3 regions of the Aminiphilus circumscriptus DSM 16581 genome follow, and region 1 is predicted to be linked to each of the others. Evidence: riboswitches for the same ligand, from Rfam matches in the RefSeq annotation. Region 1 holds a riboswitch; each other region holds the start of a gene.
What was found. Region 1 has a riboswitch for molybdenum cofactor ahead of K349_RS0106160 (ABC transporter substrate-binding protein). Riboswitches for the same ligand answer to the same signal wherever they lie in the genome.
Positions count from the first base shown of each region.

Region 2: linked by a shared signal. The riboswitch ahead of K349_RS0103330 (molybdopterin-dependent aldehyde oxidoreductase) and the one ahead of K349_RS0106160 (ABC transporter substrate-binding protein) in region 1 are both predicted to bind molybdenum cofactor.
Region 3: linked by a shared signal. The riboswitch ahead of K349_RS18510 (radical SAM protein) and the one ahead of K349_RS0106160 (ABC transporter substrate-binding protein) in region 1 are both predicted to bind molybdenum cofactor.

Region 1 is NZ_JAFY01000002.1:1,175,042-1,184,687, reverse strand. It holds gene K349_RS0106185 (FecCD family ABC transporter permease) at 1-1,064, shown strand, start outside; gene K349_RS0106180 (ABC transporter ATP-binding protein) at 1,064-1,855, shown strand; gene K349_RS18585 (ATP-binding cassette domain-containing protein) at 1,969-3,048, opposite strand; gene K349_RS0106170 (ABC transporter permease) at 3,045-3,740, opposite strand; gene K349_RS0106165 (ABC transporter substrate-binding protein) at 3,929-4,795, opposite strand; gene K349_RS0106160 (ABC transporter substrate-binding protein) at 4,833-5,690, opposite strand; molybdenum cofactor riboswitch at 5,905-6,024, opposite strand; gene K349_RS0106150 (SAM hydrolase/SAM-dependent halogenase family protein) at 6,292-7,209, shown strand; gene K349_RS0106145 (PhzF family isomerase) at 7,259-8,188, shown strand; gene K349_RS0106140 (iron-containing alcohol dehydrogenase) at 8,368-9,525, shown strand; gene K349_RS16580 (permease) at 9,555-9,646, opposite strand, start outside.
Region 2 is NZ_JAFY01000002.1:563,393-573,038, forward strand. It holds gene trsM (DVU_1556 family methyltransferase) at 1-567, opposite strand, end outside; gene K349_RS0103315 (DVU_1557 family redox protein) at 567-782, opposite strand; gene K349_RS0103320 (pyridine nucleotide-disulfide oxidoreductase/dicluster-binding protein) at 779-2,989, opposite strand; gene K349_RS0103330 (molybdopterin-dependent aldehyde oxidoreductase) at 3,269-5,998, opposite strand; molybdenum cofactor riboswitch at 6,215-6,335, opposite strand; gene K349_RS0103340 (GlcG/HbpS family heme-binding protein) at 6,447-6,884, opposite strand; gene pruA (L-glutamate gamma-semialdehyde dehydrogenase) at 7,340-8,956, opposite strand; gene K349_RS17735 (thermonuclease family protein) at 9,178-9,646, opposite strand, start outside.
Region 3 is NZ_JAFY01000002.1:625,645-635,290, reverse strand. It holds gene aroB (3-dehydroquinate synthase) at 1-901, opposite strand, end outside; gene aroC (chorismate synthase) at 898-2,064, opposite strand; gene aroA (3-phosphoshikimate 1-carboxyvinyltransferase) at 2,061-3,359, opposite strand; gene K349_RS17755 (prephenate dehydrogenase) at 3,356-4,285, opposite strand; gene aroF (3-deoxy-7-phosphoheptulonate synthase) at 4,403-5,500, opposite strand; gene K349_RS16265 (Hsp20/alpha crystallin family protein) at 6,431-6,859, opposite strand; molybdenum cofactor riboswitch at 7,304-7,414, shown strand; gene K349_RS18510 (radical SAM protein) at 7,483-8,604, shown strand; gene K349_RS0103630 (aldehyde ferredoxin oxidoreductase family protein) at 8,780-9,646, shown strand, end outside.

The DNA.
Region 1 (9,646 bases):
CCGCCTCCTCCGATCCGGGGAGCCTTTCCGACGCATCCGGCGGCGAACTCCTCGGACCTCCAGGCGTTCCGAAGAAAACGCTTCTGTTCCTCTTTCTCCTGCCCACGGTTCTCTTCTTCGTCTCCTTCGCCATCGGCCGTTACCCCATCCCACTGCCGACGGTGCTGAAGATCTTCGCCTCCCGGGTGCTTCCCCTCTCCCCGGACTGGGAGAGTTCCATGGAGACGGTACTCTTCCGGCTGCGCCTTCCCCGCATCGCCGCGGCCATGCTCGTCGGAGCGGGGCTTTCCCTCTCGGGAGCGGCCTTTCAGGGCGTGTTCCGCAATCCTCTGGTCTCACCCTACCTCCTGGGCGTCGCCTCCGGCGCCGGATTCGGCGCCGCTCTGGCGATCCTCCTCTCGGAAAGCCTCTTCGTGCTCCAGTTCTCGGCCCTGCTCTTCGGCATCCTCGCCGTGGCGCTCACCTTCGGCATCGGTCGCTTCTACCGGGGAGCACCGACACTCGTGCTCATCCTCGGAGGAGTCATCGTGGGGGCCTTCTTCTCATCCCTCACGTCCCTGATCAAGTTCGTGGCCGATCCCTACGAGAAACTTCCCGCCATCGTGTTCTGGCTCATGGGCTCCATGGCACGGGTGACGCCGGAGAACCTTCGCGCCGTGGGCCCCTTCATCGGTGGCGGAACGCTCCTGCTGCTCCTGCTCGGGTGGCGCCTGAACATTCTCTCCATGGGGGACGAGGAGGCCAAGGCCATGGGCGTGAACGCCGGAAGGGAGCGGGCAATGATCCTCACGATCTGCACCCTTGTCACGGCCTCGTCGGTCTGCCTCTCCGGAATCATCGGCTGGGTGGGGCTCGTCATCCCCCACGTGGGGCGCATCCTCGTAGGACCGGACCATCGGAGGCTTCTTCCCGCCTGCCTCGCCCTGGGCAGCACCTTTCTCCTTCTGGTGGACAACTGCGCCCGGGCGGCCACGGCAATGGAGATCCCCCTCGGAATTCTCACCGCCCTTGTGGGCGCACCGCTCTTCGCCTGGATGCTCTCACGGAAAAAGGTGGGATGGTGATGCGCCTGGAGGTGCGGAACGCGGCCTTCGCCTACGGGCACGGCGACGAGTTCCGGTGGATCTTCCGGAACGTGAGTTTCTCCCTGGAGCCGGGAGCGGTGTTCTGTCTTCTGGGGCCGAACGGCACGGGAAAGTCCACGCTCTTGAAATGCATCGCCGGCTTTCTTCCGCTCCGGGAGGGAAGCGTCCACCTCGGGGAGACCCCGACAGCACACCTGTCCCGCCGGGAATTCGCACGACACGTGGCCTACGTTCCCCAGCACCACGTTCCGTCCTTTCCCTACGCGGTGCTCGACGTGGTGCTCATGGGGCGCACGCCCCACCTTTCCTATCTCGGCAAACCCGGCTTCCGAGACCGCCGCATCGCCTGGGCCGCGCTGGAGCGCCTCGGCATCTCTTCCCTGGCGGCAAAACCCTACACGGAAATCAGCGGCGGGGAACGCCAGCTCGTGCTCCTCGCCTCGGTGCTTTCTCAGGAACCGCGGATTCTTCTCCTCGACGAACCCACGACCCATCTGGATTTCGGAAACCAGATCCGGTTTCTGGAGATTCTGCGACGCCTCGCCGGCGAGGGAATGGCGGTGCTCATGTCCACTCACGCACCGGAGCAGGCCTTCCTTGCGGGAACCACCGCGGCCATCCTGAAAGAGGGACACCTCTCGCCTCCCGCATCACCCGAAAGGGTGATCACCGAACAGGCAATTCTGGACACCTACGGTGTAGCGGTTCGCATCGTCGCCGATCCCTCGGGAGAAACCAAGGGCTGCGTTCCCCTGCGAAGTGGAAAATAGAAGTGCCGCTGCGCACGCGCACACGCTCGCAGTGACGCTCGTCCCTTCCTTACAGGAAAACGCTCCGCCCGGACAAGCACGCGTTCCCTCCGCGCCACCCCCTGCACGTGCGCTCAGAGCCAGCGGAAGGCCGTGGCCTTGACGATGGTCAGGACCTCCTGGCCGGGATGAAGCCCCAGCTCGCGCACGGCTTCAGCGGTGAGCCGAGCCGTGAGGGAGAGCCCACCCGCGACAACCTTGACGAGAACCCGTCCGGTGCCGTTTTCGTAGAGCATTTGGGCGACGGAACAGCGAAGCGCATTGCGGGCGGAAATACCCTCGGGAAGGGAGAGGGCGAGGAGAAGCGAACCCGGATCCACCGCGGCCACCGCGTCCGCAGAAACGCCTCCGGAGGGGCGGGCCGCACGCAGGATCTGACCGTCCGTCAGGCGACGGAGCACCATCCCTCCCGCCTCTTCCTCCCAGGGGCCAGAGACCAGGTTCTCCGGGCCGACGCCGACGATCTTACCTCCGTAGAAATGGACCACCTCGTCGGCCACCTCGTTCAGCCAGAGGATGTCGTGGCTCACCACCACAAGGGTGGTTCCCCATTCGTCCCGTGCGCGCAGCGCCGCTTCCTTGATGCGCGCCGCACTCTGCACGTCCACGCTCGCCGTGGGCTCGTCGAGCAGCAATGCCCGGGGACGCAGCACGAGGCGCGACGCCAGGGCCACCCTTTGGGCCTCGCCTCCCGAAAGCTGATACCAGGCGCGGGAGGCGAATCGCTCGGGGTCGAGCCCCACAGCCTCCAATCCTCCAAAGACCCTTTCGCGCATCTCCTCCCCGGAGAGGCCGCCCCGGACCCGCAGCCCGTAGGCCACGTTCTCGAAGACGCTTCGCTTCAGGAGGTAGGGTTCCTGCAGGAGCAGCGTGACCTCGCTCCGGGCATTCTCCAGGGCCATCTCGCTTCTCGGCCCCTCCGCGTCGCCGTCGCCGCCGTTCCAGAACATCCGCCCTCCGAACGACAGGGAACCGCCGCTCGGCGGATCGAGAAAGGCGAGGATCCGGAGAAGCGTGCTCTTGCCGCTGCCGTTGGGACCGACGAAGCCCACGACGCTCCGCTCGGGAATGACCAGATGCGCCACGTCGAGCACAGTTTGCGTGCCGTAGGCGCGTTTGAGATTCCGGACCTCGTAGAGGGCGTCTCCGGTCATGCGCGCCCCCTCCTTCGCAGCAACGACGCGGACCCGTTCACCAGAAAGGCCACCAGGAGGAGAACCAGCCCGAGGGCCACCCCCATGGCGAACTCCCCCTTTCCCGTCTCGAGGGTGATGGCGGTGGTGATGGTCCGGGTGTGCCACTTGATGTTGCCTCCGATCATCATGGAGACCCCCACCTCGGAGATGATGCGTCCATAGGCGCTCGCCGCCGCGAGGAGCACGCCGTAGCGGGATTCGAGCAGGCTCGCCAGGGCGAGCTGACTCCGCCCCGCCCCCAGCGTGAGCAGTGTAAGGGAAAGGCGCCGGTCCAGACTCTCCACCGCGGTGGCCGTCATGGCCACCACCACGGGAAGCGCGAGGATCACCTGTCCGATGGCGACACCGGGAAGCGTGAAAAGGAGTCCCAGTTCCCCCAGGGGGCCCCTCCGAGAAATGAAGGCGTAGACGAGCAGCCCGACGACCACCGTGGGCAGGGCGAGGAGCGTGTCCACCACGGCGCGGCAGATCTTTTTCCCCGGAAACTCCGCGTACCCCAGAAGAAAACCCAGAGGGATGCCCAGGGCGAGACTGGCTGCGATGGAGAGGGACGAGAGCTTCATCGTGGTGAAAATGGCGTCCCAGGTCTCCTCGTCGCCGGCAAGAAGGAGCGACAGAGCCTGCAGAACACCTTCAGCGATATAGTCCATGGAGACTCCCTCCAGACGGAATGATGGAAACACCTCGCGGGAAAGACGATCCTCCCGCCCCTCGGTACACGTGACGCCATGAAGAAGAGTTTTTTTCACCTCTGAAAACGGATCGCCGGCAGAGGAAACGGCCCCCGCCGGCGATCCGACACGTTCGGAAAAACCGGGACCACCACCCCCAGGAAGGTCTACTGGGGATGCTTCGCCTTCCACTCGTCGGAATTGGGGAAGAAGAGCGGCTGCCCGTACTTGTCCACGCCGAATTCCTTAATGATGCTCTGGGCTTCGTCACCGCAGAGCCAGTCCGTGAAGGCCAATGCCTCCGCCACGTTCAGGCCGGGGAATTTGTCGGGATTCACCCGGATCACGGCGATGTAGTTGAACAGGAAGGGATCTCCCTCCACGAGCACCTCGAGGGAAATGCTCTTCCCCAGGGTAAGTACCGTGGCACGGTCCATGAGGACATAGGCGTTCCGGCGGTTGGCAAACTCCGTGGTGGCCTTGTTGCCCGCCTTGCCGATCTCGTAGAGGATGTACCAGTCGCCCTCGGGCTTCATGCCCGCCTTTTCCCAGATTTCCATTTCCTTCACGTGGGTTCCCGAATTGTCCCCCCGGGTCACGAAAGGCGCACCCGCAGCGGCGATCTTCTTGAACGCCTCGGCGGCATCTTTCATTCCACGCACACCCGCGGGGTCTTCCTTGGGGCCGAGGATGACGAAATCATTGTACATCACATCCCGCCGGTCGATGCCGAACCCGTCCGCGATGAACTTGTCCTCCAGCTTCCGGGCATGGACCATGACCATGTCGAAGTTCCCCGTCTTGGCCTTTTCGAGGGTCGCTCCCGTTCCTGCCCCCTCGAAGACGACCTTGATCCCCGTCTTCTTCTCGAAGGTGTCTGCGAAAACCTTCACGATGCCCGCGTCGATGGGGCCGATGGTGCTGGAGAGCCGCACTTCCTTTGCCGCACTGGCGGGAAGCGCGACAAACACCGAGACGGCCACGACGAAGAGAAGAAGTGCAAGGCGCTTGTTCCACGTCTGTAGACGAATCATTCTCAAGGACTCCTTTCGTGCTTTCCTTCTGCCGGGACTATTCTCCCGCGTTGGGGAAGAAAAGCTGCTTCCCGGAAAGTTTGAACTCCGCGATGACCTTCTGCGTCTCGGGAGAGACGATCCAGTCGATGAACTTCACCGCCAGGTCGTAGCGGGCGTCGCTCCACTTCGCGGGATTGACGGCGATGACGCTGTACTGGTTCCGCAGGGCCTTGTCACCCTCGGAGAGGATCACCAGGGGAGGATTGCCCTTGTGGTTCTCCTCGTACTTGATGAAGGTGCCCCGGTCGGTGAGGGTGTAGCCGTTCCGCTCGGCGGCGATGTTGATGGTCTGGATCATGCCCTGTCCAACCTGGATGTACCAGGGTTCCTTGTCGGGAACGTCGATTCCGGCCTCTTGCCAGAGGGCAAGTTCCTTCATGTGCGTGCCCGATTTGTCGGCGCGACTCGTGAAGACCGCCTTCTTCGCAGCGATGACCTTGAGGGCCTCCGCGGCGGAAAGTCCCTGTATCTTCGCCGGATCTTCCTTGGGACCGATGAAGATGAAATCGTTGTACATCACCTGGCGGCGGTTGACGCCGAAGCCGCCGTCCAGAAACGCCTTCTCCGACTCGGGATCGTGGACGAAGAGAATGTCCACGTCGCCGTTCTTGCCGAACTCGATGGCCTTTCCGGTTCCAACAGCGACCCACTGAAGCTCGATTCCGGTCGCTTGCTGAAAAAGGGGCGCCAGGTAGTCCAGAAGTCCCGTGTTGTCCGTGCTGGTGGTTGTGGCCATGCGCAGCACAGGCGCCTTCGCCGCGGCGACGCCGCCCAGCACGAGGCCGAGAGCAACGGTGAGGACAAAAAGGAACGAAAAGCGCGGGAAACGGAATGCAACGTTTCTCCGATGCATGCGGTTTCATCCTTTCTTTTCGAGCAGGTGCCGCTACTGCCGCGGCACGGGGAAAACACCATCCTGTAAAAGAAGCAGCGCGAGAAATCGTTTCAAAGGACTCGTTCCTCAAAACGCAACAGTTTTCCTTTCCGCCTTCCGGGGCTGTCCCTTCCATGCGACGACGGGGACAAAAAATGTCCACCCGCCAACGGACGGATGGACAGCAGAGGCCGAAAAGCCTGCATCTCCTCCTTTCCGAACACGGGAGGCGCCTTCGTTTCCGAAGGAGCCCTTCGGTCCGCTTCCATAGGATCGCTCCCACAGGAACACGGACTCGGAGGTGTATATGATGAAATGGTTCTCGTTCCAGTTAAACCGTACATACTGTACCCAGAAGACCAAAACACGTCAACCCCGCCGCGAAGAACCGCCGGTCATCCCTGCGGTGGAGTGTGTGGGAAACACATTGCACCTTTCCTTTCCCGGCACTCTGACAGATAATACCGAACAGTGGCGATTCGCCGACTTGACCGGGGACAGCCCCTCTCGCAGCGACGGAAGAGAGAGCCCCCGCCGACCGGATCGCCCCATCTCCAACGCAGAAGGGAGCCTTCTTTTCATGAACAAACTGCGCAAGCGCGTGTGCGTCGCGGTGTTCCTCCTCGTCTTTTTTCTCTCTCACACGGAGGCGGCGACGACAAAGACCGCCCTGGTCTTCCAGACCGACTTCGGCCTCAAGGACGGCGCGGTGTCCGCCATGAAGGGCGTCGCCTTCGGCGTGGACACCGGCCTCCCCCTGTTCGACCTGACCCACGAGATTCCCCCCTACTCCATCTGGGAGGCATCCTACCGCCTGTATCAGACCCTGGGATACTGGCCCGCGGGCACGGTGTTCGTCTCCGTGGTCGATCCCGGCGTGGGGACGGAACGCCACTCCGTGGTGGCAAAAACGAAGGACGGCCGTTACATCGTCACGCCGGACAACGGAACGCTCACCATCGTCGAGGAGCGGACGGGCATCGACGCAGTGCGCCTCATCGATGAAGCGGAACACCGGCTGCCGGGATCGGAGCAGTCCTACACGTTCCTCGGTCGCGACCTCTTCGCGTATGTGGGGGCCAGGCTCGCCTCGGGGCAACTCACCTTCGAGGAAGTGGGGCCTCTTGTCGAGGGCGACCTGGTACGCATCCCCTACCAGAGGGCGGAGATCCGGAACGGGACGGCGCTGGGAACGATTCCCGTGCTCGACATCCAATACGGAAACGTGTGGACCAACATCGGCAAGCCTCTCTTCGACACACTCAAACCCGAGTTCGGGAAAAAATACGAAGTGACGATTTACCGCGAGGGAAAGGAAGTGTTCAAGGGAAACATCCCCTACGTGAACACCTTCGGCGACGTCCCCGAGGGAGAGCCGCTGCTCTTCTACAACAGCCTCATGGAGCTGTCCCTGGCCCTCAACATGGACAGCTTTGCCGGAACCTTCGGCATCGCCTCCGGACCGGAGTGGTCCGTGTCGGTGAAGCCCGCGGAATAGCGCGGCGCCCTCTGCCCCACATCCAGGAACGCGAGAAAGGAAAACACCCATGAAAACCTACACGCTCTACCAGATCGACTCCTTCACGAGAACCCCCTTTGCAGGCAATCCCGCCGGAGTGATCACCAACGCGGACGGACTTTCCGACGACGCCATGCAGCGGATCGCCCGGGAGCTGAACAATTCGGAGACCGCCTTTTTCCTGTCCCCTCCGGACAATACGTGCGACGGGCACCTGCGCTACTTCACCCCCACGACGGAGGTTCCCGTCTGCGGCCACGCCACCATCGCCGCCCTCTACGCCAAGGCGAAGGAGACAAATCTGGGCGGCCGGGTCCTCCGCATCAAGACCGGGGTGGGCATCCTGCCCGTGGAAGCTTGCGACGACGGAAAGGATTACACCGTCTCCATGACCCAGGGAAAATTCGAGCTCTCCGAGCCGCTGCAAAAAGAGAATACGGACGCGCTTCTCACCTCCCTGCACCTTGCGGCCGACGACATGGACCCCCGATGTCCCGTGCGGATCGCCTCCACCGGCCACTCCAAGGTGATGGTCTGCCTGAAAAGCGCGAAAACGCTGAACGCACTCGAACCCGACAATGCGGGACTCACGGCCCTCAGCAAGCGGATCGGCTGCAACGGCTATTTCCTGTTCACCTTAGACACTGCCCGGGAGGGCATTCTCACGGAGGGAAGGATGTTCGCCCCGGCGATCGGCGTGGCCGAGGACCCCGTCACGGGAAACGCCCATGGGCCGCTCGGAGGCTACCTGGTCCGTTTCGGGCTAGCCCGGCCCGGGGACGATGGAACCTTGCGTTTCACAGGTTTTCAGGGCGAGAAGATCGGTCGCCCCGGAAAAGTGCACGTGGAAGTGCGCGTCCGAAACGGCGAACCGGAGACGGTGAAAATCCGGGGGGAAGCGGTGATCGTGTTCAAAACCACCCTTTCCGTTCCGACATCGGCGGACGTTCCCCGGTGAGGAAACGGCACACAACGGAGAGGCCGCGGCGGAACACCGGCACCTGAACCTGAGCCGGCACCGACCCGAATGTTCACCCGCCGCATCCAGCCGGATGCGGCGGGTGAGGAAAGCGGCCCCCAAAGGAACAGGGCTGGGGACAAAGGCAGACACAGAAGACAGGAAAGGAGGGGGTTCTCTTGGACATCAGGAACAGCTTCAGCTTCGAGCTTCCCACGCGGATCGAATTCGGCGCTGGTGTTTCCGCCACCATCGCCACGGTGCTGCAAGAGCTGGGGAAAAAGCGTCCGCTTCTCGTTACGGACCGCGGCGTGATCGACGCGGGGATTCTCACACCAATCATCAGGGCTCTCGAAAAAGAGGGGATTTCTTTCGAGGTCTTCAGCGCGGTGGAACCGAACCCCAAGGACAGGAACGTCATGGAGGGCGCCGCAGCCGCCAGAGCGTTCGGCTCGGACTGCCTTCTCGCCGTCGGAGGCGGAAGCCCCATCGACTGCGCCAAGGGCATGAGCATCGTGGCAACCCACGGAGGAAAAATACGGGACTACGAGGGGCGGAACGCGGTCACAGGAGAAACGCTGCCCCTGGTCGCCATTCCCACCACTTCGGGAACCGGCAGCGAAGTGACCTTCAGCTCGGTCATCACCGACACGACGGACAAGTTCAAGTTCAGCATCAGACATCCCCGGATCGCGGCGAAGGTCGCCCTGTGCGATCCCGGGCTGACCGCGTCCATGCCGAAGATGCTCACCGCCGCCACCGGCATGGATGCACTGACCCACGCCATCGAGGGGTTCACCGCCCTGCCCGCGGAGCCCATCGCGGACGCCTGCGCCCTGCACGCCATCGAGATGATCACGGCCTCCCTGCCGAGGGCCGTCCGCTCCGGAACCGACGACATGGAGGCCCGGACGGACATGCTCATGGGAAGCGTTCTGGCGGGCATCTCCTTCTCCCACTCCGACGTGGCGGCGGTGCACTGCCTTGCCGAAGCACTGGGCGGCCTCTACGACGCACCCCACGGCATGTGCAACGCCGTGGCGCTCGCCCCGGTGATGGAGTTCAATCTGCCCTACTGCACAAAAAAGTACGCCCGGATCGCCGCCGCCATGGGATATTCCTTCGCGACCGACGAGGAAGGCGCTCGAAAAGCTGTGACGCACGTGGCACACCTGGCCGAGGAAGTAGGCCTTCCATCCTTCGCCTCCCTGGGCGTCAAAAAGGAAGACCTGGAGACCATCGCCGCCTACTCCGCGCAGAACGGAAGCAACCGCAGCAATCCCAGGCCGATGACGAAAGAGGACTACCTGACGCTGCTCCACTCGATGATGCGGTAGGCACGAGACAGAAAAGAACGCCGACTTCCTCACGCCTCCGTCTCGTAGTACCGCGCCAGGAGGAATCGGCGTTCTTCCTTTCCGAGAAAGAGTTCCGTGCCTTTCGCGATGAGCACGATCC
Region 2 (9,646 bases), 610 kb from region 1:
CTCCCAGACGAGTCGTGCCGTACATTCCCGGAGCAGTGCGGAGTGATCCTCGAAAAGCAGAAGCGCGAATCCGTGCTCCGAAAGGGCTGTTTCCAGCTCTTTTCGGGAACGGGCTCCCTGCGCGCAGGACTCCCCTTCTCCACCGCAGGGTTGGCCGCTACGGCGGAAGAGGTCTGTCACGCCGAACCGGCCGCCGCGTCTCAGAACGCGAGCGATCTCCCCGAGGACGGGAAAAAGCGATTTCTGCAGGGAAAGGACGCATTCGCAAATCACGCCCTCGAATGTTTCCTCCCCAAAGGGAATGTGGCGGAGATTCCCCTCCACCACCGGGCCCTTCGCCGCAGCCCGGGAAAGAAGAGCCGCGGATCTGTCCAATCCCACGGCGCGGACGCCCTGCGCTTGGAGCAGTTCAAGGGTCGCTCCTCCGCCGCACCCCGCGTCGAGAACGGCCGTTCCGGAAGAAAACCCGCACAGGCCGAGCAGCCGGAGGGACAGTGCCCTTCCACCGGGGTGCATGGCCTCTCCCATGACAGTACGCCACAGGGGGTGTTCGTAGGGAAGCGACACTACTTGTCCTCCAGAATTTTCTCCACTTCGAGCATCTTGCCCAGGGCAAGGGCTTCGGGAACGAGAACGAGCCCACAGACGGCACAGGCGGGCAGCTCCACCTCGAAGCGGCTGCCGAGATAACAAGCGGCCACCTTCCGGGGCTTGAGTTCGCCGCCGCAACCGCACCGCCAACCTGTTTCGTCCTTGAAACTGAGTCCCGTCTCTCCGCTCATGACAGAACCTCCACGGTCATGCGATGGCTCCAGGCGTTGACGATCCGAAAGGAAGCCCCTTCGGTTCGGTATTCCACCCAGAAGGTGACGTTACCGATGCGTGAGGTTGCCAGCATCCTTCCCTCCGGTGAAACGAGAAGGCGGGCCGAATTGGAGGCCTCCCAAAGAGTTCGCCGGAGATCGCTGTCGAGGATGTGGCGTTCTTCAAGGCACCGTCGTACGTCGGGAGACACGATGAGATCCACATCTTCCCAAGGGTCCGGCGGGAGATCGCAGGTTCCGAGAAGTCGTCGTCGCAACTGCTCCCGGTTGGTTTGTCTCGCGGAGAACCCCACCGCCTCGTAAGGTGCCTCGGGAGGAAAGAAGAGGTCCAGAAGGTGCGCCACCGGTTTGCCCGAGTCGGAGAGACTTTCCCGGCACATGGCGCAGTAGGCGAGAAAATCTTTGTCGCTTTCTTCGAGCCGTCGTCGCACCCCTTTTTTCGCCAGATCCGGATCCACAAGAGACTGGAGACCGCCGTAGCCGCAGCAACGTGTGGTCTCGCCCGTCATGGACAGTTCCTCGAAGGGCTGCCCCAGGGCTCGGAGAATGTCCCGAACGGCATTACGCCAGGCCGGAAGAGAGCGGGTCGTACAGGGATCGTGAAGCGCGAGTGGGTTCGGCAGGGGATGGCCCGGAGGCAGCCCCTTTTCGCGGAGTACTTCCCAGAGGGAAAGAAAAGAGGTTTCCGGAAGCAGGCGACGAAAAACGTCGCCGCAGGAGGAACAGGCAAGGATCAGCGGAGGATTTCCGAGGGATTTCAGGGTTTCCCGCAGGGTATCGAGAACTTTTTGAAGCATGTCCCGTCGCCCTGCCCACCAGGCCGGAGCGCCGCAGCATCCCAGGAGCACTCCGAGGGTTCCGGAAAAGCGTTCGTCCAAAAAGGAGACAAGTGCCTCGGTCTGCTCCGGCATGGTGCCCGCGAGCTGGCATCCCGGAAAGAAAAGGGCCTTCGTTGCCGTGCGGCCCGGGCGGAACCCCGCGGCCCGGGGGCCGTTCGCATGATCCATGTCCAGCAGGGCGAACTCGTGGGCCGAAGGAGGCATGAGGCCGCGCTCCACGAGTTCCTCCCGGGCGGCGCGGCAGAGGTCCGCCATGGAGAAGTCGTTGGGGCAGAGCGTTTCGCAGAGTCCGCAGAGCGCGCAGGAATTGATCATCCTGTTCGCCTGGTGGTATCCCTGGACGACGGCGAAGTTGTTGTAGATTTCTCTGGCGTACGCCCTGGGATAACGCTTGTACGTCTCCAGAAAAACGCACTCTCTCACGCAGTGGCGGCACTCGCACTGGAGACAGCGCTGGGCTTCCTCCGCGGAATCGTTCCTCGGAGGGATCGACGCCACATCGCGGAGCGGTGTGTGAAGTCGGGTCGCGTTGGAAATTTCCTTCTCTCTGCCCGAGGAGAGGGATGCCCCCTGGAGAAACCGGTCCAGGGAGTTCGCGGCGCGCTTTCCATCGGCAGCCTCCCAGACGGGAGAGGACGATCCGTTCCGGAGAAAACCTCCGGCGAACAAGCCTTCGATGGTCGTCTCATACGTCGCGGAATCCACTGCCCCGACGGTGGAAAGATGCGCCAGGGCGGGATCGTCCATGCCAAGGTAGGCCGCCTCGCCCTCCCGGAGGGCCGGGAGAGAGAGGGGTTCCTCGCTTGAGCGGGTTACGCCGAGCTTCTGCAGAAACGCCCATGTTTCGGCGAGGATGTTTTGCGGAAGCGTTTCCTCGGGGAGGGAGAGAAGGCGCCCTCCCGGCAGCGTTCCCGTGAATCCCAGAAGGACCCGATACCCCTTCTTGGCCAGTTCACAGGCGCAGACCAGCGAGGAAAGGCCGCCTCCGAGCACGGTGACGGTTTTGCCTTTGGCAGGAAGGCGCAGGGGCGGTGCGGCGGGGCTTGTCCTTTCGAGACAGGCCCGCTCCAGCCGGCCGAGTTCCACTGCTCCCCCCGTTTCGGCCCGAATACAGGCGCTCTGGCAGGGGTGGTCGCAGATTCGCCCCAAAATGTCCGGTAAGGACATGGTCTTTGCCAGGATCTTTCGGGCTTCGTCGAAGCGCTCCTGCGCCATGGCGGCACAAAAAGCCCGTGCGTCCACCTTGAGGGGGCAGGCAGTCTGACAGTAAGGGGGTTCTTCCTGAATACAGCGATGCTCCAGGTCCCTGAGCATATTCTGTTCCATGGATCGCCTCCGAAGGAAAAGACGTTTCCGACGGTTCGTCTCCCCCCGGGAAGGGCGGCGAGTTGTCGAAGAATTCCAGAAAATGCGGGTTCGAAGGCGTTCTGGATTCGCGACAAACACGGCCATTGAGCCGGCAGACTACGTTCCGGGAAGAGTTTAGAAACGTTCGGGCTTCTTGGCAAACCGGTTCCGGATCGAGATCTCCGGGTTTCCGGAAGAGCCGTTCCCCCGCTTTCTCGCTCAGAGGAGAAGCGGGGGAACGGAGGGACGGGACCTTGTCTAGACGTGCTCTCCCCCCAGACCCGCGAGAATTTTTTCCGGGCGGGCGGGAAGCCGATGGACCCGTACGCCGCAGGCGTTGTAGATGGCATTGCCGATGGCGGCGTGGGGACTCGAGAGAGGAAGCTCCCCCACTCCTGCCGCGCCGAAGGGGCCGAACTCGCGCGGATAGTTCTCGAAGTAGACGATCTCGATGTTGTCCGGAATGTCCTTCGCGAAGGGAAAGCCAGCACCGAGGAGCGTGGAGTGCTTCTTGATATCCTCGAAATCCTCGGAAAGAGCGAGGCCGATTCCCTGAGCGATGCCGCCGTAGATCTGTCCGTCCGTGACGAGCCGATTGTTCACCTTGCCGATGTCCGCCATGAGGGTCATCTTGTCCACGGTGACCTTACCGGTCTCGGTGTTCACCGACACCTCGGCGAGGAAGACGCCGTACATGTAAACCACGAAAGGTTTTCCCTGTCCCTTTTCATCGCAGGCCACGCCGGGAACGGTGAATTTTCCCACGTATTTCACGGGTTTTCCCGCTGCGATAGCCTCCGCGTAGGTCATGCAGGTGCCATCGGCCTTACGGAGCCCCGCCACCATTTCCGTGCAGGCCACGCGAATGGCGTTCCCCGTGAGCACCTGCTGACGTGAGCCGCCGGAAGGACCTGAATTGGGTGTTTGCGACGTGTCGGGCCAGGTGAAGCGCAGCCGGTCCGGGGTGATGCCCAAGGGGCGCAGTGCCTCGTGGGCGGTGCCAATGGCGCCCATGTCCGCTCCCTGACCGTGATCCTCCCAGGCGGAGACGATGGTGACGGTGTCGTCGGGATTGAGCACCGCCCAGGCCTCGGAGCTGTCCGGTCCGTCGAGCCCGCAGCCGTAGCAGGCCATGGCGAGGCCGACACCTTTCTTGATTGTGTCGGTGGATTCCTTCTCCGCCTTTTTCTTCGCCGCCTCGTACCGGGGTTTCAGTGCCTCGAGCATTTCTGGATAGCTGAAGACCTCCGGTTCCTGACCGCTGGGGTTCGTCGCGCCGGGGCGGTAGCAGTTTTTGAAGCGAATCTCCCAGGGATCCATGCCGAGTTTCTCCGCCAGTTCATCCATGAGAAGTTCCGACGAGTAGAGGGACTGGGGAGAGCCGTAGGCGCGGAAGGCGGAGCCCCAGGCGTGGTTTGTGCACACCGTGCGTCCTGTCCCTTTGATGTTGGGAATATTATAGCCCGCGCCCATGAACTGGGCGCCTCGAAGGGTGAGCAGGTCGCCGAACTCGGAATAGGGGCCGTGGTCCACGTTGTAGTCCGTCTCCATGGCGAGAAGTCGGCCCTCTTTGTCGGCGGCGTACTTGATGTTCACGAAGAAGGGCGAACGCTTCCCCGTGTAGGTCATGTGCTGAAAGTAGGTGTACCGGAGGAAGCAGGGTTTTCCCGTGGCGAGGGTGGCCGCGCCGACCAGGGCTTCCATGGTGGGGCTGAACTTGTAGCCGAAGGTGCCTCCCATGGGGTTCGACACGAGGGCGATCTTGTCGGGTTCCACGCCGAGCCCTGGGGCGATCATGTAGAGGTGCAGATGGGCGCCGATAGTCTTGGAGTGGATCTTGAGAATTCCGTCGTCCGTCATGTAGGCGAAGCCCACATCGGGCTCGATGGTCATGTGGGGTTGTCTTCCCACGTAGAAATCGTCCTCCACGGTGACGGCGGCCGTTTCGAAGATCGGTCCCGTGGGGTCGCCCTTCTCCAGGTTCTGAATGTAGTAGATGTTGGGCGTGCCGGGGTGAATTTCCAGGGCGTCCTCCGCCATGGCTGCGGGGGCGCTCATGTAGGCGGGAAGGATCTCCAGGTCCACCTTGACCTTCTCCGCCGCCGCGCAGGCATTCTCGTAGGTGTCGGCGCAGACGATGGCGATGGCATCGCCGAACTGGAAGACCTTTTCGTCGCAGAGAATGGGCCGGTCCCAGCCGTCTCCCTTGTTGGTCGGGAACGTGATGAGTCCCGTGATGCGGTTCTTCCCCTTCACGTCCTTGTGGGTGACCACCTTGTAGACGCCGGGCATCTTCTCCGCCTCGGACGTGTCGATGCCCCGGATGTTCGCGTGGCTCACCGTGGCCTGCACGAGCGCGAGCTGCAGCGTCTCCTCCGGAAGTTTCAATCCGAGGTCCGCGCCGTAATCGAGCGTTCCCGTGGCCTTCGCCACCGCGGTGGGGCGTGGATAGGTGCCGCCCCAGATACGGCCGTTCTCGGGGAGGCGGTATTCCAGCTCGCTCTCGCTCATTTCGCCACGAAGTACCTTCGCCGCGGCCATCACGGCATCGACGATGGGGATGTACCCCGTGCAGCGACAGGCGTTCCGGTTCACGTGGAACCACTCCCGGACCTCTTCCCGGGTCGGCTTGGGATTTTGGTCGAGAAGTGCCTTTGCGGAGACGATGAAGCCGGGCGTGCAGAAGCCGCACTGGGCTGCGCCGAACTTGACCCAAGCCTTCTGGAGGGGATGCAGCTTTTCCGGTGTGCCGATGCCTTCGACGGTGGTCACGCAATCCCCTTCGGTGATTCTGTTGATTTTGAACACGCAGGAACGAATCAGTTTCCCGTTGAGAATGACATTGCAGGAGCCGCAATGTCCCGTTCCGCATCCCACTTTGGTTCCCGTGAGACCGAGCTGTTCCCGCAATACCTTCGCCAGGGTGTCCTCCCCATCGACAATGACATTGCGCTCCACGCCGTTGACGAAGAAACGTTTCTGAATCACCGTTCTTCAACCTCCCTTGAACTCTTTTTTGTGTGTCCTGTAATTTCCCGGCTCACTCGTGCGCTCTCGTTCTGTTTCATGGGATTGGCGCAGAAGATGCGTTGCGCTTCCATTCCCCGCCTTTTCACGCCCGTCGCTTTGGTGACATGTCCTTCTTTCATCACCTCCAAACAAAAAGGGACTGCCCGTGCGCAAAGATGGCAGTCCCGAAAGAAGAACATTCTTCTCCGCCTTCCTTGCCAAACACGGGAGGCGTGTCCGTTTCCAGACACACCCTAACGGCTGCATGCCGTGAGATCGCTCTTGTAGGCGATGCAGCTCGGAAGGTTTCTTTATTTTCGGTTGTAATACCTGATACCGAGCGAAAGGGTCCGCTTATGTCCCTTTCAGTCTGATTCTCCGAAACGGAAAGAGAACTTTCTCCCGCTCCGGGAATTCAGCGGTCGGCTTACTTGAGAAGAATCGCCGCTCCTGCGTCGGCGCAACGCTCGTCCTCGTCGATGGTGCCGCCGCTGACGCCGATGGCGCCGACGATGACTCCGTCCTTGTTCTTCAGAGGAACGCCGCCGGCGAAAATAATGACGCCGTCGTTGGACACTTCGATGCCGTAGAGAGGACCATCGGGGAGAGATGCGGCGCCGAGCTGTCGGGTGGTCATGTTGAAGAAGCGAGCGGTCTTTGCCTTCTTGATGGAAATGTCCACGCTGCCGATGAACGCACCGTCTTGGCGGGCGAAGGCTTTCAGGTTGGCCCCAGCATCCACCACGGCAATGTTCATGGGCACGCCCTGGGCGACTGCGTCGGCCAGGGCGGCCTCAAGGACCATCTGGGCCTGCTTCAGGGTGAGATCTCCGGGAAGTTGAAGCTTGGAAACATCCACAGCCATCGTTGTTCTCCTCCTTTGTGAATGGAAAAACTCATGGAACTGCAAATATTTTCCTGTGAATGAAGAATTCTGTCAAGTGATTTTGAGAAGAGACGGTTTTCTTTTGAAGATGTATATTGTGCACGAAATCAAAGGGTGGCAAGATATTGATGCAAAACGTCAATATACAATCAAATAAAAAGAATTTTTCGAGATTTTTATCCTAAAAAAAGAACAAAACTGGACAAAAGAGTTCCCGTCTCGAAGAGTCCTTTGAACAACGCTTTGGAGTGGGCGCCGTTTTCGAATTTTGAAGAAGGATGCGTTTCTTGGGCGGAAAGAGCGGCGTACCAGTTCACCGGCCATGGAGCAGATGCGGATTCGCGTGCGCTCCTCTGCGGAGGAAGAGGTTTTTTGTGGACGAACCCACCCTGAGTACGCGTCTGAAGACGTGGCGTGCCCGGGGTGGGAGAAGGTCATCCCAGAAAGGGGCGTCTCCAGTTCGTGGCGGGAACGGTGGTCTCCTTGATGTTCCGGGGTGAGAGCCACCGGGTGAGATTGTTCCAGAATCCCGCCTTGTCGTTCGTCCCGGAATGACGAGATCCTCCGAAGGGCTGACGCCCCACCACGGCTCCCGTGGGCTTGTCGTTGATATAGAAATTGCCCGCGGCGTGCCGGAGGAGACATTCCGCCGTGGCGATGGCGGCGCGGTCCCCGGCGAAAACAGCCCCCGTGAGAGCGTATTCCGTGGTGACGTCGCAGAGGCGGAGCGTCTCCTCGTAGGCGTCGTCGGGGTAGACGTAGACGGTGATCACGGGACCGAAGATTTCCTCGGTCATGAGCTTCCCTCGTGGATTGGACGTGCGGATAACCGTGGGTTCCACAAACCATCCCTTCCGGTTGTCGCAGCCGCCTCCCAGGAGAAGTGTGTATTCCTCGGGATGGTTCCGGGCGTAGTCGAGATAGCCCTTGATCTTGCGGAATGCCTCCTCGTCGATGACGGCTCCCATGGCATTGCCCAGGTCCTCCACGGGGCCCATGGAGATGAGGGGAACCTCTCTCCGGAGGTACTCCTCCACGCTGCCCCAGAGGCTCTCGGGAATATAGGCCCGGGAAGCGGCGGAACATTTCTGTCCCTGCAGTTCGAATCCGCCGCGCAGGAGATTCGCTCCCAGGGCAATGGGGTCCGCCGACGCGTGGGCGAAGATGAAATCCTTTCCTCCGGTCTCCCCCACCACGCGGGGGAAAGAGCGATAGGATTCGACGGAAGAGCCGATGGTCTGCCACAGGGTGAGAAAGGTCGCATAGCTTCCGGTGAAATGGAGACCGCTCAGGAAAGGGTGGCGCAGGACCGTGGCTCCGTCGGCGCTGGAGAAGGGGACGTAGTTCACCACTCCCGGCGGCAGTCCCGCCTCGAGGAGGAGTTCCATGATGAGATAGTTTGCGTAAAGGACACTCTTCGCGGGTTTCCAGAGGACGACGTTGCCGCACATGGCGGGGGCCGTCGGCAGATTTCCCGCGATGGAATAGAAGTTGAAAGGGGTGACAGCGACGATGAACCCTTCCAGGGGACGCCAGTCGAAACGGTTGATCTCCATCCGTCCTTGAAGGGGCTGCTCCTGATAGATCTCGTGGAGGTAGAAGACGTTGAAGCGCCAGAAATCCACGAGTTCCGCGAGATCGATCTCCGCCTCGAAGGGTGTTTTGGAGAGATTGGTCATGATGGCGGCGATGTGCTCGGTGCGCCGCACCGTGGCGAGCATGTCCGCGGCACGTTGAAAAACCGCCGCTCGTTGATACCATGGTGTGGTGGACCAATCTCTCCATGCTTCGAGAGCGTTCTCCACAGCGGCCTCGAGTTCCCTCGGTCCTGCGAGATGCGCGTTTCCCAGAAAACGTGTCGCATCGTGGGGAACGCGAAGCGGAATCGTTTTGCCGGTGTACACTTTTTCCCCACCAATGAGACAGGGCAACTCCCGGGGTGTTTTCCTCACTCGTTCCAGTTCCGCGAGCAGGCGTTCCCGCTCGGGGGAACCAGGGCCATAGGTCACAAGAGCATCCGCGTCGTTTTTGGGACGATCCATTTTCCACATGGAACTCTTCCTCCTTTATGCACAGATTCCACCAGGGGTGTGGATATGTGGATAAGAAATGTGGATATCTATGGAGAAAAGAGCCTTCGAGAGGCTGTCGTTACCGAATTGTCACGCCCAACGATGCCTGTGGAAAAAGAAGTCAAAAGAAGAATGCGTCATCATGTTGTTTCTTTGTAGGGGTATGTTTTTCGAGAAAAATGCCGAAAAAAGCACAGATGTTATGGGCTCAAAGTCACGATCTGAGTGGGATCTCTGAGAATGATTTCCGCTCCTTCCCGTCCTGTTTGGACCTTTCCCATCAAGACCAATTTACCCGAGGCAAGCATGTCCAGAGAGGGGAGGTGCGGTCTGTCACTTTCGTAGACTACTATTGCCGTGTGTCCTTTCTTTTCGAGGAGAAGAGAGCGCGTTCCCTTCTTTTCCACTCTTGCCGTGCGGAACTCCAGCGTGACGAAGCAGCCTGCGAGAGTGGGCAGCTCCGCCCAGATCTGTTCTCCCGTGAAATGTCGCCCCGCGGCGGCGTTCCAGAGACCACGTCGCTGTTCTCGGGCTTCCCGAAAGGCGTCGCGAATGCGCTCCACATAACGGACGTTGGGTGGCAGGGTGAACGGCATGGCCACTCCTCGCCGAACGAGTTCCTCATTGACGAGCACTTCGCCGTCAGGTCCTTCGGTCCACACATAGGCG
Region 3 (9,646 bases), 550 kb from region 1:
GGGCGGCGATGCAGTCACCTCGGTCGATCCGGGCCTCCGCGAGGGCATCGTAGAGCGACCGCGTCTGGTCCAGGGTTTTCGCCTCCTCCCCCCGGGGAAGGAGGTGCAGTCCCCGAAGAGGTCGAACGCTCCCGCCGAAGAGGGAGCCGACAAGGTGATCGCTCACCACGAAGGGTCCCTCGGGCGGAAGGGTCGGGACCAGCTCGGAAAGCCGGGAGAGGAGCCCCTCTCCCACGAAGACCCCGGCGGGCTCTTCGTCGTGCGCTCCGGAAACGGTCTTCCGGAACGTCTCGTGCCCCCTTCCGGAAAGAGCGTTCTTTTCGAGAATTCCCTTTTCCTCGAGAAGGTGCAGAAGGACCGTCGCCACCTCCGGGGGGGTGCGCTCCTCCGTGTCCACCGTCACGTGCCCCGACGCGTAGGCCTCCGACCGTGAGGCGAGAAGCACCTCCGCTCTTTCCGGATCGAGCAAAGGGCGCGATCCGGACGTGCCCGCCCGGAAGAGTGCCGTGGGCGCCGAGACGGAGAGCATGGCCAGAAATCCCCGCTCCAGGAGCAGGGAACGCAGTTCGCGATTCGTCGGCACACCCCCGCCGAGGGCCACCACGACGTTTCGCAACGGCAGAAGCTCCTTTACCACCTCCGCCTCGAAAGCGCGAAACACCGACTCGCCCCGGCGGGCGAAGAGTTCCGCCACGGAAAGCCCGGCGAGGCGCTCCACCAGATCGTCCGTATCCAGAAAGGGAACGCCGAGGCGTTCCGCCAGAAGGCGCCCCACCGTGGTCTTTCCCGAGGCCATGAATCCGCCGAGAAAGACCGGGCAGGAGAGCCCCGGACAACCCGCAGCAGCGGCAGAATCAGCAGGGACCGTTCCCGGAGACGTTTCCGTTCGTTCCTTCTTCACAGAAGCCACCTCGCGACCCGCTCCCGATGGGCGGCCACCCGTGCCCGCAGCTCCTCCATCGTGTCGCCGCCGAACTGTTCCAGCACCGCCGACGCCAGAACCCAGGCGGCCATGTTCTCCGCCACCACGCAGGCCGCCGGAACGGCGCAGACGTCGCTGCGCTCCGCGTGGGCCGAAGCGGGCTTTTTTGTCTCCACATCGTAGGAGCGCAGGGGCCTAACCAGAGTCGGAATGGGCTTCATGGCCGCCCGGAGGAAAACATCACACCCGTTGGTCATGCCTCCCTCGATGCCCCCCGCACGGTTGGAGAGACGCTCCCAGCGCCCGTCCCGAACGATGATCTCATCGTGCACGGCACTGCCCTCCGCTCCGGCGGCGGCGAAACCGTCGCCGATCTCCACTCCCTTGATACCGGGAACGGCAAGGAGGGCCGCGCCGAAACGTCCATCCAGGCGCCGGTCCCATTCTACACCGCTGCCGATTCCAGCGGGAACGTTCCGGAGGGCGACCACGAAGGTTCCTCCCAGGCTGTCCCCGGCCTCCTTCGCGGCACGGATCCGTTCCTCGACGGTTTTTTCATCCTCGGGAAAAGCGCACCCCAGAGAGGAATGTCTCGCGGTGCGCCACCCCTCGTCATCTTCGGGAAGCCGCACCAGGACCCCGCCGATGGCGTCCACAGCACCGGCCACGTCCACGTCCAATTCCGCCAAAAGGCGCCGGGCAAGCACTCCCGCAAGAGTACGGGGAGCGGTGGTGCGTGCGCTGGCGCGCTCGAGAACGTCCCGAAACTCCTCGTGCCCGTACTTCACGGCCCCAGCCAGGTCGGCGTGTCCGGGGCGGGGAGCGGTGATGCGCCGCGCTCTGGCCGCCTCGGAATCGTTGTGCCAAGGACCGAGGGCGGGCTCCCAGAGGGCGGCCTCGGCGTTATCCAGGGACAATCCGACGGGAGCCCCCGTGGTGCGCCCGTTTCGGAGCCCTCCCCAAACCTGAACGGCGTCGCGCTCCAGTGCCATGCGTGGGCCGCGGCCGTAGCCGCGGCGACGACGGGCAAGCTCGCCCTCCAGATCCTCGAGCGCGAGGGAAAGCCCTGCGGGGAGACCTTCCACAACGACGAGCAATCCCCGTCCGTGGGATTCTCCACTGGTGAGAAAACGCAGGGTCATGAGACGGCACACCCCCGGCAGACAAGAGTTTCCAGGGTCTCGAAAAAATCGGGATAGGAGATGTCCACGCAGGCGGAATCGTCGATCTCCACCGGTCCCGTCGCGGCGAGCCCCGCCACGGCAAAGGCCATGGCGATGCGGTGATCGCCGAAACTGCGCACCCGCCCTCCGGAAAGGCGCACCGGCCCGCGGAGGATCCATCCGTCCTCCAGCTCCTCCACATCCGCTCCGAGCGTCCTCAATCCCTCCGCCATGGCGGCGATGCGATCGCACTCCTTCACCCGAAGCTCCTTCGCGCCGCGAATCTCCGTGATCCCCTTCGCCTGGGTAGCCGCCACGGCCAGCACGGGCAGTTCGTCCACAAGGGAAGGAATTTCCTCGGGAAACACCTTCGTCCCTTCGAGGGAAGCACTCCGTACCAGGAGATCCCCCACGGGCTCCCCGCCGGAGCAGTCTTCTTCCGTCACCTCGACGGCGAGCCCCATGCGCCGGAGCACAGAAAGCATTCCCGTCCGGGTCGGGTTGAGCCCGCATCCGGGAAGGTGCACCCCCGAATCCGGAAGGATAGCCGCCGCCACGAGCCAGAACGCCGCGGCGGAGACATCCCCGGGAATGCGCCATGCCCCCCCCTTCACCTCTTCGCAGGGAAAGATCGTGATGGCATCGTCCCGCCTGGTACAGGGAATGCCGAGGAAATCAAAAAGCCGCTCCGTGTGGTCCCGCGTTCCAAGGGGCTCCACGACAGTGGTGGGTTCCGAGGCGGAGAGCCCCGAGAGCAGGAGGGCGGTCTTTACCTGAGCGCTTGCGATCTGCAGGCGATGCGTTCCTCCCGTAAGGCGCGTCCCCTTGATGCAGAGCGGCAGCGAGGCGCCGCCGGCGCGCCCGTCGATGCGGGCGCCCATGACCCGGAGAGGGTCCACCACACGTCCCATGGGTCGCCGCCGCAGGCTTTCGTCTCCCGAGAGCACCGCGTAGAGGCCCGGAACACCCGCCAAAAGACCGCAGAGCGTTCTCGCCGTCGTCCCGGAGTTGCCCGCGTCAAGCACATCCCCAGGCTCCAGAAACGCCTCGTTTTTGGCGACGTACACCGTTCCCGGATCGCAACGACGGACCATCACCCCCATCTTCTCCAGACAGGCGAGTGTGGACGCACAATCCGCACCTCCGGAGAAATTTGTCACCGTCACGCCCTCCACCGACAGGGCGCCGAGAAGAGCCGCCCGATGGGAGATGGACTTGTCCCCGGGAAGCGTCACGGTCCCCTGGACGGAGTGAGCGGGAACGACGCGCCTCATGCGGCCCTCCCCTTATGGACCACCGTCACCAGACCATCCCGGGCATTCGCGGCCTCGGCGAGAAGGGCCTCCAGCTCCTTCTTCGGCAGGGCGAGCATCTCCTTCAGGGAGGCGATGAACCGCTCCGCCACGCGCCGGATCTGGTCTCCGTTGGCATCCACCATGTCCGTCCCCAGCCAGGCCGGACCGGAGGCCACTCTCGTGGCATCCCGGAATCCTCCGGCGGCGAGGGCCGCGAGGGCCGCGTGGGATTTTCCCTCCGCCTTTGCCGTGAGCACCATGGCCGCAGCCGTCAGAAGAGGGAGATGGCTCACTGTGGCGACGATGGCATCGTGTTCGGCGGGATCGATCCGCACAGCACCGGCGCCGAGAAGGAGCGCGAGTTCCTCTGCCACAGCCAAGGCCTCTTCGGAGGTCTCCGCAAAAGGCACCACCGCGCAGCAGGCCCCCTCGAAAAGATCCGGCGTGGCGTTGGCAATGCCGCCGTTTTCTTTTCCCGCCATGGGGTGGAACCCCACGTAACGGCTCCTCCAGGCTCCGCGGAGCAGCTCTCCCGGCTCCACCTTGGCGCTGGAAAGATCCATCACGACCCGGGGTCCCTCAAGGGGTTCCATTGGAGCCAGGTCCGGCCATTCGGAGAAACCGATTCCGGCGTTCCGCCGGAGCGCTCCGAGAACCCGGCGATTCGCTTCCTCCAGGGAACGCATGGGAACGGCGAAGATGAGAACGTCCACACCGCACAGCATGTCCTCCAGATGTTCCGGTACATGGGCGATACCCTTTCGAGCCGCCTCGGCCCGCACCGCCGGATCCGCATCCCATCCGGAAACCCGCCGCACTCCTCCCGATCCGCCGAGCCGCAGCGCGAGAGATCCACCCAGAAGTCCCAATCCGAGAATACCCACATGTGCCTGTTTCATCCGCATTGCCGTGTCCTCCTTACGTTCTCGTTCCCTCAGCGGACGCACCACGGCGGTCTTCGCGGTGGGCGTCCTCTCGTCCTCTCTTCGGCGCACTGTCCGCGCCGTTCTCTTTCCGCTTCGTCAGATCGCTCCCGAAACCACCGGCGTTGCCAGCGGTATTTCTCCGCACCCCCGGCGGGATGCCGTTTCCAGGCCGTCCGCCCGGAGAACGTTCCGCCCGAGGGCGGAGAGCATTCCCTCGATCTGCCCCATGAGCGTCCCGAACTGGGCGGGGTTGAGGGACTGGGGACCGTCGGAGAGTGCCTTGTCGGGATCGGAGTGCACCTCCACGATAAGACCGTCCGCCCCCGCCGCGAGCGCCGCGAGGGACATGGGCGCCACCAGGTGTCGGTGCCCCGTGCCGTGACTGGGGTCCACCACCACGGGAAGATGGCTCAGGGACTTCACCACCGGAATGGCGGAGAGATCCAGCGTGTTCCGCGTGCGGGTCTCGAAGGTGCGGATGCCCCGTTCGCAGAGGATGACCCGGAAGTTGCCCCCCGCGAGGATGTACTCCGCCGCCTGGAGCCACTCGTCGATGGAGGCGGACATGCCCCGCTTGAGAAGGACCGGCTTGTCCACCTTGCCCAGTTCCTTGAGGAGGGAGTAGTTCTGCATGTTTCTGGTCCCCACCTGAAAGATGTCCACGAAGGGAAGGAGCAGCCCCACCGATTCGGCCTCCATGACCTCCGTCACCAGAGGAAGCCCCGTCTCCTTCCGGGCCTCGCAGAGCAGACGGATGCCCTCGTTGCCCATGCCCTGGAAGGAGTAGGGGTTAGACCGGGGCTTGAACGCCCCGCCCCGCAGAATCGCCGCGCCGGAGTCCTTCACGGCGAAGGCGGTCTCCAGGATCTGCTCCCGGCTCTCCACCGAGCAGGGACCGGCCATGACCACCGCACCGCTCCCGCCCACGGAGATCCCCGGCGCGACTTCCACGGGGCGGGTGCCGCTCCAGAGATCCCGGCTCGCCAGCGGAAAGGAACTCTTCGTCTCCACCACGCGACGCACCCGAGTATCGGCGGCGAGGCTCGCCATCTCCTCCACGCGGGCGTCCACGAGAATGAAGTACACGTCCTCGCAGGGAACGAGCCGAGCGTAGCACCCGCGCTCCTCCGCGCGCTGGATCATTCGTGCCATGTCTCCCTTGGGGCAGCTGCGGTCCACTTCCAGAATCATCATCGTTCGAGCACCTCCTCGAAAAGCTCTCTCCCCCGAAGGGGAAAACGAAAAAGGCCGGATTCGGTGGGAACCCGAATCCGGCCTTGCCTTCTTTACCTCTTCCCGGTTGCTTTCGGAGGATCTTCGACGTTTCAGGCCACCCGGCCCTTCCGTCCTCCTCCCGAGAATACGCTTTCTGCCCCCGGTCTGCCGAATATCGGTGTTCCCAAATGCGAAGGGCCACTGGCGTAATACCGCCACTGGCCGCTGGTAAAGGAGAACACGTAATAATATCGGGAGTCAGGAAGAGAAGATACCGCACTCCGGAGGCACTGCGCGTCGTTCCCGGAAGAACTGTTCCTCTGCATGAACACTTCTTTGTTCTGAGAACGCATCGCCCTGCCTCCCTTCAACTCGGATTTTTGTGTTGTGGAGCACTTTACACGCTTCTTCCCAACATGTCAAGTGGGTGTTGCGAAATTGTCATCCAGGGACACCTCCTCACATGCCGCCGGCGGTCCGAAAAAGACCCGTCACGGTTTCCGGATGAAGATACGGCACCCTCTGAGGCGCTGGTGCTCCACACCTCGGACGAACTCGACGTTCCCGTGCTTCCAGCCCTTTTACGGAGCATCGTTTCGGGATTTCTCCAGAGGCGGCTCTTGCGATGACGGTGTATCCTCGGTAGCGTCACCATTCCGCAAGAGGGGCTCGTCCCCCTGAATCCATAAAGCGCGAGGACAGATTCGGCACAACCGCTGCGTGCCACTTCTTCCAATCCTTCCAAATCCTTCCAGAAACGCGAAAAGGCCGGAGGAATACCCCGGCCTTTTCGTGCGCACCACCCACCCGAACGGTCCCGGAAACCCCCGGCTCATGAAATACCAGGTCATTTCCGGAAGGACAAAGAGAGAGGGGCGTGCGTCGCCCCTCTCTCGGCACATTCCTCCGTCACTCGTTTTTGATTTCCACAACCCGCCCCTCGTCGCGCTCCTTCCGGGCAAGACGGATTGTCATGACGCCGTTCTTCACGGAAGCCCGCACCTTTTCGGGATCCACCTCTGCGGGCACGGCAATGCTGTAGTTGACCTTCGTCGCCCGTTTCCGACAGTGGTAGGTCCGTCCTTCGGGGCACTCCTCCGCCGTCTCCTGGCTCGACCGGACGAGGAGCCGATCGGGAAAAGCCCGAACCTCGATCTTGTCGGGATCGATTCCCGGCACATCCAAGGAAACGACCACTTCGCCGTTCTCTTCGTACATCTCCACCGGCAGGGACGTGTTCGCCGCATTGAAGAGATCCGAAAAACTCCTGAAGAACTCGTCAACCTCGGGCATGAGACTCATGGGCGCTGGTCTGGAATACCGTACAAGATTTTTCATGGTGCTCCTCCTCCTTCGTTCTCGTATTGTTCGCCGGATTTCCGGCGGTTTTCCCTCGTGATGGTCAAAGGATAGTCAAAAGGTTAGTATTAGTCAAATATCAGTTTTGGTCAAAAAAGATCGCCATCACTCTTCTCCGAAAAATAGATCGTCATATTCGAATCTTTCCTCGAGAAATCGCGTTCTTTTTTCTTTTTTGACGGCTTCAACGATAAAACACGGTAGGCATTTCACGGCACGACTCCTCAATCCGGAACGCACTGGAAATGCACGTTCCGGATTGAGAAAACCCGTTCTTTCGGAGCTTTCCGAAATGACGCCGCAGCTCCTCTGCAAAAAAATGATATCCACGCTTCCGGCTTCCATCATCTTGTCAGGAAAGGGAAGACATGCTATGCTTTCCAAATAAAATAAATTGTTCGCATGAGCAAGAGATCCCAAGCAGAATAAACGCACCTTCGACCCGTCGCACCTCTCCGAGGCGCTACGGGCAATGGGTGGAAGGAGTAATCTTTCCGCCTGCCGGATTCGCAAAGAAGGGAGGCCCTCGAGGGCCTCCCTTCTCGCGTTTCCATCCCCCGTCCAAGGCGCAAAAAGAGCGAGAGAAAAAAGAGGAGGAACGCGTGAACGATTTCCCCATGGACTCCACGTCGGGGGCCCGATTTTCTCTGGAAGACAGCATCATCTTCATTCCACGGGACCGACGTCTCCGGAAGCTCTATCTCGAGCTGAGCTCCCGGTGCAATCTGTTTTGCCCCATGTGCTTCCGCCTCTTCCGGAAGGACGGCGAGGGTGATCTGGACTGGAACGTCTACGAAAATCTTCTTCAGTCCGTCGGCGATTTTCCCCACCTGGAGACCTTTCACTTCGCCGGACTCGGAGAACCACTGGTGCATCCGCGCTTTCTCGACGCGGTACGCTGCGCCAAGGCGCGGGGCCTGCGCGTCTCCCTCACCACAAACGGAACGCTCGTGACCCGGGAGATGGCCCGCGAACTGGTGGCGCTCGGCGTGGACGCGGTGGACATTTCCTTCGAGGCGGAACAGGCGCTCCTTCCCGGGCGGGAGACCCTGGCGGCGGCACATCTGGAAACGTTCCGCATGCTCCAGGAAGAGAAAAAACGCGCCGGGCGTTTGCTTCCGGAACTCCGTGCCGCCTTCGTCCTCACCAGATCCAATGTGGACCATGCGGCGGATATCCCCGCAACGCTCTCCTCCGTGGGAGTGACGGTGCTCTCCATGAGCAATCTCGTTCCCCTGACGAAAGAATTGACGCAACTCGTCCTCTATCCCCTCTCCCTGGAGGAGGAGGCGCGACTTCAGCGGAAGATTTTCGTCGCCTGTCAACGGGCGGGCGTGACGGCCCTGCTGCCAAGATTCGCCCTTTCCTCGGAAAAGCACTGCAATTTCGTGCGCTCCGAAAGCGCCGTGATCCGTTCCGACGGCGCCGTGGTGCCCTGCTACCGGCTGGCCCACACCTATCCCGAATGGGTCCTTGGGCGAGAAAAGAGCGTGGTGGCCGCCTCCTTCGGTTCCCTGAAAGAACGTTCCCTCCCAGCGATCTGGGACGACGAGCGCTACGTAAGTTTCCGGTGGCGCCTCCGGCGGGCTCTCTACGCCTCCTGCCTGGACTGCCACCTGCTTCCCGTGTGCGAATATCCCAAAACCACCGAGAGTGACTGCTGGGGTGATTCTCCGGCATGCAGCGACTGTCTCTGGGACCGCAATCTCGTGCGGTGCCCCTGAGGAGGTGGCGCGACAGAAGAGCTGAGAACGAGAAGAAATCGTATCCCCACAGACAGGAACGAGAGTGAAGGCCCCCGAAATGAAGAGCTGCAAGAGACGAGAGATGCTCGAAAGACCCAGGGAAAACAGTTCCGCCCCAAAAGGCGGAAGAGTGAGGCAGGGAAGGAGTGGGAACATGTCCAAGGCATTGCTGCGAGTGAACCTTTCCACGGGAACCATCGCGCGCGAGGAACTCCGCCAGGAGTGGCTGAAGGATTTCATCGGCGGCAGAGGATACGCCACGCGCCTCCTTTACGAGGAGCTGACGCCGAAGGTCGATCCCCTTTCTCCGGAGAACAAGCTCGTCTTCGCCCTCGGCCCCCTGAGCGGCACCAACGTTCCTACGGGAGGACGCTATATGGTCGTCACCAAAAGCCCTCTCACGGGGCTCATCGCCTCGAGCAACAGCGGGGGGTTCTGGGGAGCCGAACTAGCCCGGGCGGGCTATGCCTATCTCGTCCTGGAGGGCAAGGCCGAAAAGCCCGCGTACCTCTGGATCAAGGACGACACGGTGGAACTCCGGGACGCGTCGGAACTCTGGGGCAAGGACGTGGACGTCACCACGGACGCGCTCATCCAAGCGGTGGGGGACGACAAGGCCAAGGTGGCCTGCATCGGCCCCGCGGGAGAACAACTCTCCCTCATCGCCTGCGTGATGAACGACAAGCACCGCGCCGCCGGACGGAGCGGCGTGGGAGCCGTCATGGGATCCAAAAATCTCAAGGCCGTGGTCGTCCGGGGCTCGGGCACCGTGACCCCAGCCGCTCCGGAGGCGCTCAAGGAAACTCTTCGTGGCGTCATGCAGAAGATCAAGGAACACGGCGTCACCGGCCAGGGGCTTCCCACCTACGGCACGGCGGTGCTCGTGAACGTGGTGAACGGGATCGGCAGCTATCCCTACAAGAACTTCCAGAGCGCTTACATGACCGAGGCGGAGAAACAGGCCGGAGAGACCCTGGCGGAGAAATACCTCACGGGAAAGCGCGGCTGTTTCGCCTGCCCC